2 regions of the Arthrobacter sp. BF1 genome follow, and region 1 is predicted to be linked to the other one. Evidence: predicted binding sites of a transcription regulator. Region 1 holds the regulator's gene; the other holds the start of a gene.
The links. The regulator LexA, encoded in region 1, represses DNA repair genes until DNA is damaged. The targets are predictions, from matches to a motif close to TCGAACANNTGTTCGA.
Positions count from the first base shown of each region.

Region 2: the regulator LexA is predicted to act here: its motif matches at 1,656-1,671, upstream of AC1MCD_RS19675 (shikimate dehydrogenase).

Region 1 is NZ_CM155271.1:1,557,836-1,562,042, reverse strand. Features, by position in the region: gene AC1MCD_RS07345 (histidinol-phosphate transaminase) at 1-1,018, opposite strand, end outside; gene AC1MCD_RS07340 (LysM peptidoglycan-binding domain-containing protein) at 1,108-1,506, opposite strand; gene lexA (transcriptional repressor LexA) at 1,846-2,592, shown strand; gene AC1MCD_RS07330 (ATP-dependent DNA helicase) at 2,595-4,207, opposite strand, start outside.
Region 2 is NZ_CM155271.1:4,184,923-4,189,129, reverse strand. Features, by position in the region: gene AC1MCD_RS19685 (MFS transporter) at 1-513, opposite strand, end outside; gene AC1MCD_RS19680 (IclR family transcriptional regulator) at 894-1,634, shown strand; gene AC1MCD_RS19675 (shikimate dehydrogenase) at 1,772-2,653, shown strand; gene AC1MCD_RS19670 (bifunctional sugar phosphate isomerase/epimerase/4-hydroxyphenylpyruvate dioxygenase family protein) at 2,653-4,207, shown strand, end outside.

The sequences.
Region 1 (4,207 bases):
GAATCCCGACGTCGCGAATCAGCACGCCCGCGTCCAGCAATTGCTGCCAGACCTCGTGCGGGCTGTCCAGGCCGCCGAAGAAGACGTAATTGGAATCCGAGGCCGCCGGCTTGAGGCCCATCCGGGTCAATTCCGTGACTATCCGGTCCCGCTGTTCCTTGATGTCCTGGACGTCCGCCATCAGGGCGGTCCGGTGCTGGAGGGCGGCCAGGGCCGCGGCCTGGGTGATCGCGGAGAGGTGGTAGGGCAGCCGGACCAGGCGGAGGGCATCCGTTACCTCCGGCGCCGCCGCCATGTAGCCGAGGCGCGCTCCGGCGAGGGCAAACGCTTTGCTCATGGTGCGGGAAACAATCAGGCGTTCCCTGCCCGGCAGCAGGGTAAGGGCACTGGGCGTGCCGTCATGGGCAAACTCGTGGTAGGCCTCGTCGACGATCACGATGGTCTGGCTGGCCTCGCCGGCGGCGTACACGGCCTCCACTACGTCCAGCCCAAGCCCTGTCCCGGTGGGGTTGTTGGGCGAACACAGGAAAACGATGTTCGGCTGAAGTTCCTTGACCTGAAGGGCGGCTGATTCGGCACTAAGTCCGTACCCTTCAGCGCGCTGACCGACGATGTATTCGGTGTCGGTGCCGCTTGCCAGCAAGGGGTACATGGAATACGTGGGCGGGAACCCGAGGGCCTTACGACCCGGGCCGCCGAATGCCTGCAAGATTTGCTGAAGGACCTCGTTGGAGCCGTTGGCGGCCCACATGTTAGTGGCATCAAGTCCGTGGCCCAGGTACTCGGCCAGCGCTTCGCGGAGCTCGGTGAATTCACGGTCCGGGTAGCGGTTGAGCCCGGTTGCTGCTTCCGTTACAGCTGCCGCGATGGCGGCCTGCACATCCGCCGGAACGCCATGGGTATTCTCATTGACGTTCAGCAGGATGGGAACATCCAGCTGCGGGGCACCGTAGGGGGTAAGCCCGCGAAGGTTGGTCCGGAGGGGAAGTCGGTTCAGACGCTCTAGCTGGTCATTCACCTGAACAGTTTAGTTCCGAAGGAGACTGCCGGAAAATGTGACGGCCACCAGCGGACCTGTCCCTGCGTCAACCGGCCCCTCGCCGGCGGCTAACGGGTGGGGACAAAGAGCTGTTGGCCCGGCACCACGCCGCCGCCCGTGAGGTTGTTCAGTTGAACAATGTCCGCAATGACGTCCCGGGCGTCGCGCTGGGGTGCTGCCGTGCCCGCAATGGCCCAGAGGGACTGTCCGGGCTGGACGGTCACCGTGATGGTGGGGGTGACGGAGAGATCAGCTGCGGAATCCGCCGCCTTTGCCGGCGAGGTGAGAAAACCAGCCAGCGAGAGAAGGAGCGCAGCAAGGAGCACCAGCGGGATGCCGATGAGGACAACCCGGCCCCTGCGGGTCAGACGGAGCGGCGGCAGGGATTCCCTGCGCTGCTGTGACGTCAGGTGCTCGACGGAAACGAACTGCGGACGGGAATCCTGTGAAGCAGATGTAGCTGACATGAGATGAGCCCTCCTGGACCATACTGTGCTGCCCGGCGTGGCCTCCACGTCGCCAATGCCCCGAGGCTCCCGCCTCCGCATTCGGCGGATATTCGAATCCGCTGGCAACGAGTCGAACACATATTCGAACTTTGCTTCCTCAGTTTTAGCACTTATCACCGAACATTGTCGAGACTCGCTAGAACAAATGTTTGAAAAAGCTATGTGGCTGGCCTACGTTTGGATCAAGGATCAACCACTCGTGTAGTTGATCAGCAGGGTCTGACATTCAAAGCAGCCCGGACATTCCGGCGAGGAACGCCGGACCGGATCCGGGGCAACCGAAAGGCATTGGCGAACATGGCAGCACCAGCCGCCGAGGGCAAGGCGACTCCGCAGGGCCGCCAGCCCCAGAGGACCCCCAAGGGGCTCACTGCCCGCCAGAAGAAGATCCTGGAAACCATCCAGCGTTCCGTCAATGACAACGGCTACCCGCCCTCCATGCGGGAAATCGGAGACACTGTCGGCCTGGCCAGCCTTTCGAGCGTCACCCATCAGCTCTCCCAGCTGGAAAAGCTGGGCTACCTCCGCCGTGACCCGAAGCGTCCGCGCGCCATGGAGGTCCTCATGCCCCTAACGCTGGACGGGGGCGCCGGCAAAAACGGTGCCTCGGTCAAATCCGCGGCCCTGCACAGCCTCGGCGGTACTGTCACCGAACTTCCCACTGCCATGGACACTGCCATGGTGCCGCTGGTTGGCCGCATCGCGGCAGGCGGACCGATCCTTGCCGATCAGGTGGTGGAGGACGTGATGCCGCTGCCCCGCCAACTTGTGGGGCAGGGTGAACTATTTATGCTGCGCGTCGCCGGCGACTCCATGGTGGACGCCGCCATCTGCGACGGCGACTGGGTAGTGGTCCGCCGCCAGGCGGACGCCGCCAACGGGGACATCGTTGCGGCCCTGTTGGACGACGAAGCCACCGTCAAGACCTTCCGCCAGCGCGACGGCCACACGTGGCTGTTGCCCCAGAACACCCAGTACGAGCCGATCCTTGGTGATCACGCCACGATCATGGGGAAGGTCGTCTCGGTCCTGCGGTCGCTGTAGCCTCAGGCGCCCTTCCCGGCCAGCCTTTCGAGTGCCGCGAATGCCGTCTTGCGGTCCGTGGTGGGCCAGAACGGCGGGAGCGCAGCGCGCAGGAAGCCGGCGTAACGCTCCGTGGCAAGACGTGAATCGAGTACGGCCACCACTCCTTTGTCCCCCGTCGAACGGATCAGCCGGCCTGCCCCCTGGGCCAGGCGGATGGCCGCGTGCGTGGCGGAAACTGCCATGAAGCCGTTGCCGCCGGCCTGCGCCACGGCGCGGGAGCGGGCGGTCATGAGCGGATCATCGGGCCGCGGGAACGGAATGCGGTCGATCACTACCAGCCGGCACGATCCACCGGGAACGTCAACACCCTGCCACAGCGACATGGTGCCGAACAGGCAAGTATCGGGCTCGTCCGCGAACTGCTTCACAAGCGCCGTCATGGTCGAGTCGCCCTGGCAAAGAATGCTGAGCCCGAGCCGCGGGCGCATCGCCTCAGCCGCCTCTTCGGCAGCACGGCGCGACGAAAAGAGGCACAACGCACCGCCGCCGGAAGCCCGGATCAGCGCCTCCAGCTCGTCCAGGGCCTCCGGTGACGCTCCGCGACCAGGTTTGGGCAGGTGCCCGGCGACATAGAGGATCCCCTGCTTGGGATAGTCGAACGGTGAGCCGACGTCGATGCCGGTCCAGCTCGGTGCGCCCTCCCCTACCAGCCCCAGGCCTCCGGCGGCCGGTTCGAACGCCGAACCGATGGCCAAAGTTGCCGAGGTGAGCACGACGGTGTGGCCTGCGAACAACCCCTCACGCAACTTACCGGCGACACTAAGCGGGGCTATGTTGATCAGCGCAGGGGCTGTCTCGTCGGGCTGCGAATAGCCCTGTTGCGGATCGAAGGAGCTGGCGCGGGAAAACCAGACGACTTCGCGGTTCTCGCGGGCAACGATGAGGCGTTCACACAGTTCAAGGATCAGCATCAGCCGCGAGCGGGCAAGCTGCCGCCCGCCGTCGGCCGTTTGGCTGCCGTCCCCCTTGGAATCTGACAGGGCGGCCCGGCAGGCCTCCCGCAACTGATCCACGCAGTCCAACTGTTCGTCGTCGAGCCCGTTGGGCAGCAGCCCGTTCGGGACGCCGGCCAGGGCGAGTTCGAGGTTGGCAGCGGCCGCATTAAGGGCATCAACAGTGATGGCGGTGTGCTTACGGGCGCCGGCCGCCGCCGCGTGGACCATGGCAACGGAGAGCTGCCCGGAGACCGCGCCGGTGACCCGGTCCTGGAGTTCGTGGGCCTCGTCCACCACCACAACGTCGTATTCGGGCAGCACGGCAAGGCCCTCAAAGGCGCTGACCGCCAGCATGGCATGGTTGGTGACCACAACGTCAGCTTCGGCCGCGTCGTGGCGCGCCAATTCGCTGAAGCATTCGGCCGCCATCGGGCACTTCTGCGCCCCCAGGCATTCCATCGACGTCACCGAGACCTGCCGCCAGGCGCGGTCGGTGACGCCGGGAAGGAGCTCATCGCGGTCTCCCGTGGTGGTTTTTTCCGCCCATTCGCGCAGGCGCACCACTTCCTTGCCCAGTTGCGACGACGGTCCGCCCATGGCGGCGGCGAAGTGCGGGACGCTGGTGTCCTCGCCGAGGG
Region 2 (4,207 bases), 1.7 Mb from region 1:
GCCGCCCTGGGTGCCGGTGAGGGTCCAGGAGGTGAAGAAGGAGCGGCGGTTGTCCGGGGCGTGTTCGAGCGTCATCGAGGAGGCGCCGGCCTGCTCGCCCGCAGCGGAGAGGCCCTGGCAGAGGCGTGCCAGCACCAGCAGGGCCGGAGCCCACCATCCCACGGTGTTGAAGTCGGGGAGGCAGCCGATGACGAACGTGGAGGCGCCCATCAGCAGCAGGGTGAACATGAGGACCTTCCGCCGGCCCACGCGGTCGCCGAAGTGACCGAGGATCACGGCGCCAATTGGACGGGCCACATAGGCAAAGCCGAAGGTGGCGAAGGACATGATGGCCGCGTTGGCCCCGGCGTCCGGGAAAAAGACCGTGGGAAAGATCAGGGCTGCCGCGGAACCGAAGATGAAGAAGTCATAGTATTCGACGGCGCTGCCCAGGAAGCTGGCGAGGGCTGCTTTCTTTGGCGTCCCGGCCGGGGCAACGGTGCCCGGCCCCGCGGACGGAAGTGTCTGGCTCATGGAGTTCCTTTGATGTGACGACATTGTCGCGGATGGATCTGGAGAAGCGCAGCCGCACTGCCTGTGGTGGCGGAGCGCGGTGCGGCTGGTGTCCGTGGAAAGACCCGGACCAGTAGCCACATGGTGGGAGCTACTTGTGCGATATAGCAATGATGGCTGTGAGCACTGTCACTTGTCAAGAAAATAATCACCATCTAGAAATAGCTCTCACAATGTGGCAACATCGAGTTATGAGTGTGAACCAAGCCACAGCCGACGATGACGTCTCCGCCGCACCCGATCTACGCCCGGACCCGGACCCGAAGCCGGATCTACGCCCGGACCTGGACCCGGGGCCCGGCCCGGCCGAAGCAAAGGCGCCCAAGGGTGACCGCACCGACATGGTGGGCAAGGCCCTGGGCCTGCTGGTCCTCCTGGGGGATGAGCCCCGCGGTGCCAGCGCCGCTGAGATCTCGCGCCGCGCCGAGCTCCCTTTCAGTACCACCTACCGCCTGCTCGGTTCCCTGACCCGGGACGGCTTTGTGGACTACGAGCCGGACGGCCGCCGCTACCACCTGGGCCTGCGCATCTTTCAGCTTGGCCAGCGGGTTTCGCAGCACCACGGCTTCGCGGGTGCGGCCATGCCGGTCCTTCGCCGCGTGACCGAGCAGACGGGCGAGGCCACCATCCTCAGCGTCCGCGACGGCCACCATCACCTGACGGTCAACAAGGTGGACGGTCCGCAGATGTTCCGGGTCACCAGCGACCCCGGGCATCTGGGCGCCCTGCACGCCACCGCGGTGGGCAAGGTCCTCGTGGCGTTTGCCGAGGATGCGGAGCGGGAAGCCCTGATCGAGGAACTGGAACTGGAACCGCTCACCGGACGCACCGTCACCGACCGTGCCGCCTTCCGCGCGGAAATGGAGCAGGTCCGCCGGCAGGGATATGCGGTGATGGACGAGGAAAACGAGGACGGGATGCGCGCGGTGGCTGTGCCGCTGCTCAACTCCCAGGGCCACGCCTTCGCATCGCTCGCCACCGCTGTCCCCGTGTTCCGCCTCAGCATGGAAGCCCTCCTGGCGCACGTACCCCTGCTTCGGGATGCCGCCGCCGAACTCGCCGCGCGGCTGCCGCAGCGGTAAAGCAGCACCCGTGTTCGCATGTAGAACAAGCGTGCGATAAGTGAACATCTACTGTACTGTAATCCCTATCACCTGGCCCGCCGCGTCCGCCCTGAGCGCCGCCGCCCGTCACGTGCCGTATCAAAGGAGCTGCCCGGATGAGCAATCGAACTGAGTCCTACCTTGTGGGACTGGTCGGCGACGGCGTCACGCCGTCACTCACTCCACCCATGCACGAACGCGAAGGCGATGTCCAGGGCCTGCGCTACCTGTACCGCCCCATCGACCTGTTGGAACTCGGACTGCCAGGCGAGGCCGTCGGGGAACTGCTCAAGAGCGCCCGCAGCCTCGGTTTCAACGGACTGAACATCACCCATCCCTGCAAGCAGCTGGTCCTCCAGCACCTTGACGAAGTCTCGCCGGATGCCCGCAGGCTCGGCGCCGTCAACACCGTGGTGATCGAAGGGGGCCGTTTCATCGGCCACAACACCGACTTCTCCGGGTTCGCCGCCGCCCTGGCGTCCGGCCTTCCGGGCGCGCAGCTGGACCGCGTGGTCCAGCTCGGCGCAGGAGGCGCCGGCTCGGCCGTCGCCTACGCCCTGCTCACCGCCGGCGTGAAGGCGCTGGATCTGGTGGACACCGACGCCGCCCGCTGCGCGGCACGTGCCGCCGAGCTGTCCGGCTTCTTCCCGGACCGCACCATCACACCGCGTACGACGGCGGAGCTGCCGCAGCTGATGCCGCTGGCCGACGGTCTGGTGCACTGCACGCCTGTTGGCATGGCCGCCCATCCTGGCGTCCCGCTGGACCTGGACCTGCTCGAATCCCGGCACTGGGTAGCGGACATCGTCTACCGGCCCATCGAGACCGAGCTTGTCCTGGGTGCCCGTGCCAAGGGCTGCGAGGTCCTGGACGGCGGGCGGATGGCCGTGGGCCAGGCGGCGGACTCCTTCCGGATCTTCACGGGACTGGAAGCCAACGCGGACCGCATGCGCGGCCACTTCCTCGAGCTCGTGGCCCAGGAAGAGGTGGCCGCCTGATGCGCACCGGAATCGCCACGGTTTGCCTCTCCGGCACGCTGAAGGAAAAGATGCAGGCCTGCGCCATTGCGGGCTTCGACGGCATTGAGATCTTTGAACAGGACCTGGTCACCTCGCCGCTAACGCCCGAGGACGTCCGCAAGATGGCGGCCGATCTTGGCCTTACGCTGGACCTCTACCAGCCGTTCCGTGACTTCGACAGCGTGTCCGAGGACCTGCTCGCCGCCAATCTGCGCCGCGCCGAAGGAAAATTCAAGCTCATGGCGCGGCTGGGCATGGACACCATCCTGGTCTGCTCCAACGTGGCCACCGCCAGCATCGACAGCGACGACCTCCGGGCTGAGCAGCTCGGCCGGCTGGCTGCACTGGCAGGGGATCACGGCGTCAAGGTCGCCTACGAGGCATTGGCCTGGGGCAAGTACGTCAGCGACTACGAGCACGCCCACCGGCTGGTTGAGGCCGTGGACCATCCCAACCTGGGCACTTGCCTGGACTCCTTCCACATCCTGTCCCGCAACTGGGACACGGCCCCCATCGAAGCCTTCAACGCGGAAAAGATTTTCTTCGTCCAGGTAGCGGATGCACCCAAACTGTCCATGGACGTCCTGTCCTGGAGCCGGCACTACCGGGTATTCCCCGGCGAAGGACAGTTTGAGCTGGCCAAGTTCATGGGCCACGTGGTCCGTGCCGGGTACAGCGGGCCGGTGTCATTGGAAATCTTCAACGATGTCTTCCGGCAGTCGGACGTGGAGCGCACCGCCGTGGACGGCATGCGCTCGCTCATCTGGCTGGAGGAACAGAGCGCCAAATGGCTCGACGCCAACGCGCCGGTGCTGGCGGGCGCCGCAGGCACAGTTGCTGGTGGTCCTACGGCCCCGTTCCGCCGTCGTTATCCCATGGAACTTGCCACCCTTCCCCAGGTGGCCGAACCGGCCGGCTACAACTTTGCCGAGGTCAAGGCCGCCGACACCAAGGGCCTGGAAACGGTCCTGGGCCAGCTCGGCTTCGAATTCAATGGCCGGCACCGCACCAAGGACGTGCAGCTGTGGACCATGGGCCACGCCCGGGTCATCGTCAACGAGGCGTCCGGTTCAGCGGACAACACGGCGGACGCATCGCCTGCCATCGCCGCTCTGGGGTTCGACGTCGATTCCCCCGTGATTGCCTCCGCCCGGGCCCAGCAGCTCAAGGCCCCCGCGGTTCCGCGCAAAAGCCAGGCCAACGAGGAAGTGTTCCAGGGCTTTGCGGCGCCGGACTCCACCGAGATCTTCCTATGCCAGGGCAATCCGGACGGCACCGCGGCCTGGACCAGCGAGTTCGGCGAGGGGCTCGAAGTTCCCGCCGCAGGTGCCACCGCGGTGATCGATCACGTCAATCTCGCCCAGCCCTGGCAGCACTTTGACGAGGCCGTCCTGTTCTACACAAGCGCTTTGGCCCTGGAACCGCAACCGTTCGCCGAGGTGCCCAGCCCCACCGGTCTGGTCCGTTCGCAAGTTATGGCCACCGGCGACCGCGCCGTGCGGCTGGTGCTGAACCTGGCACCCCTGATCCAGC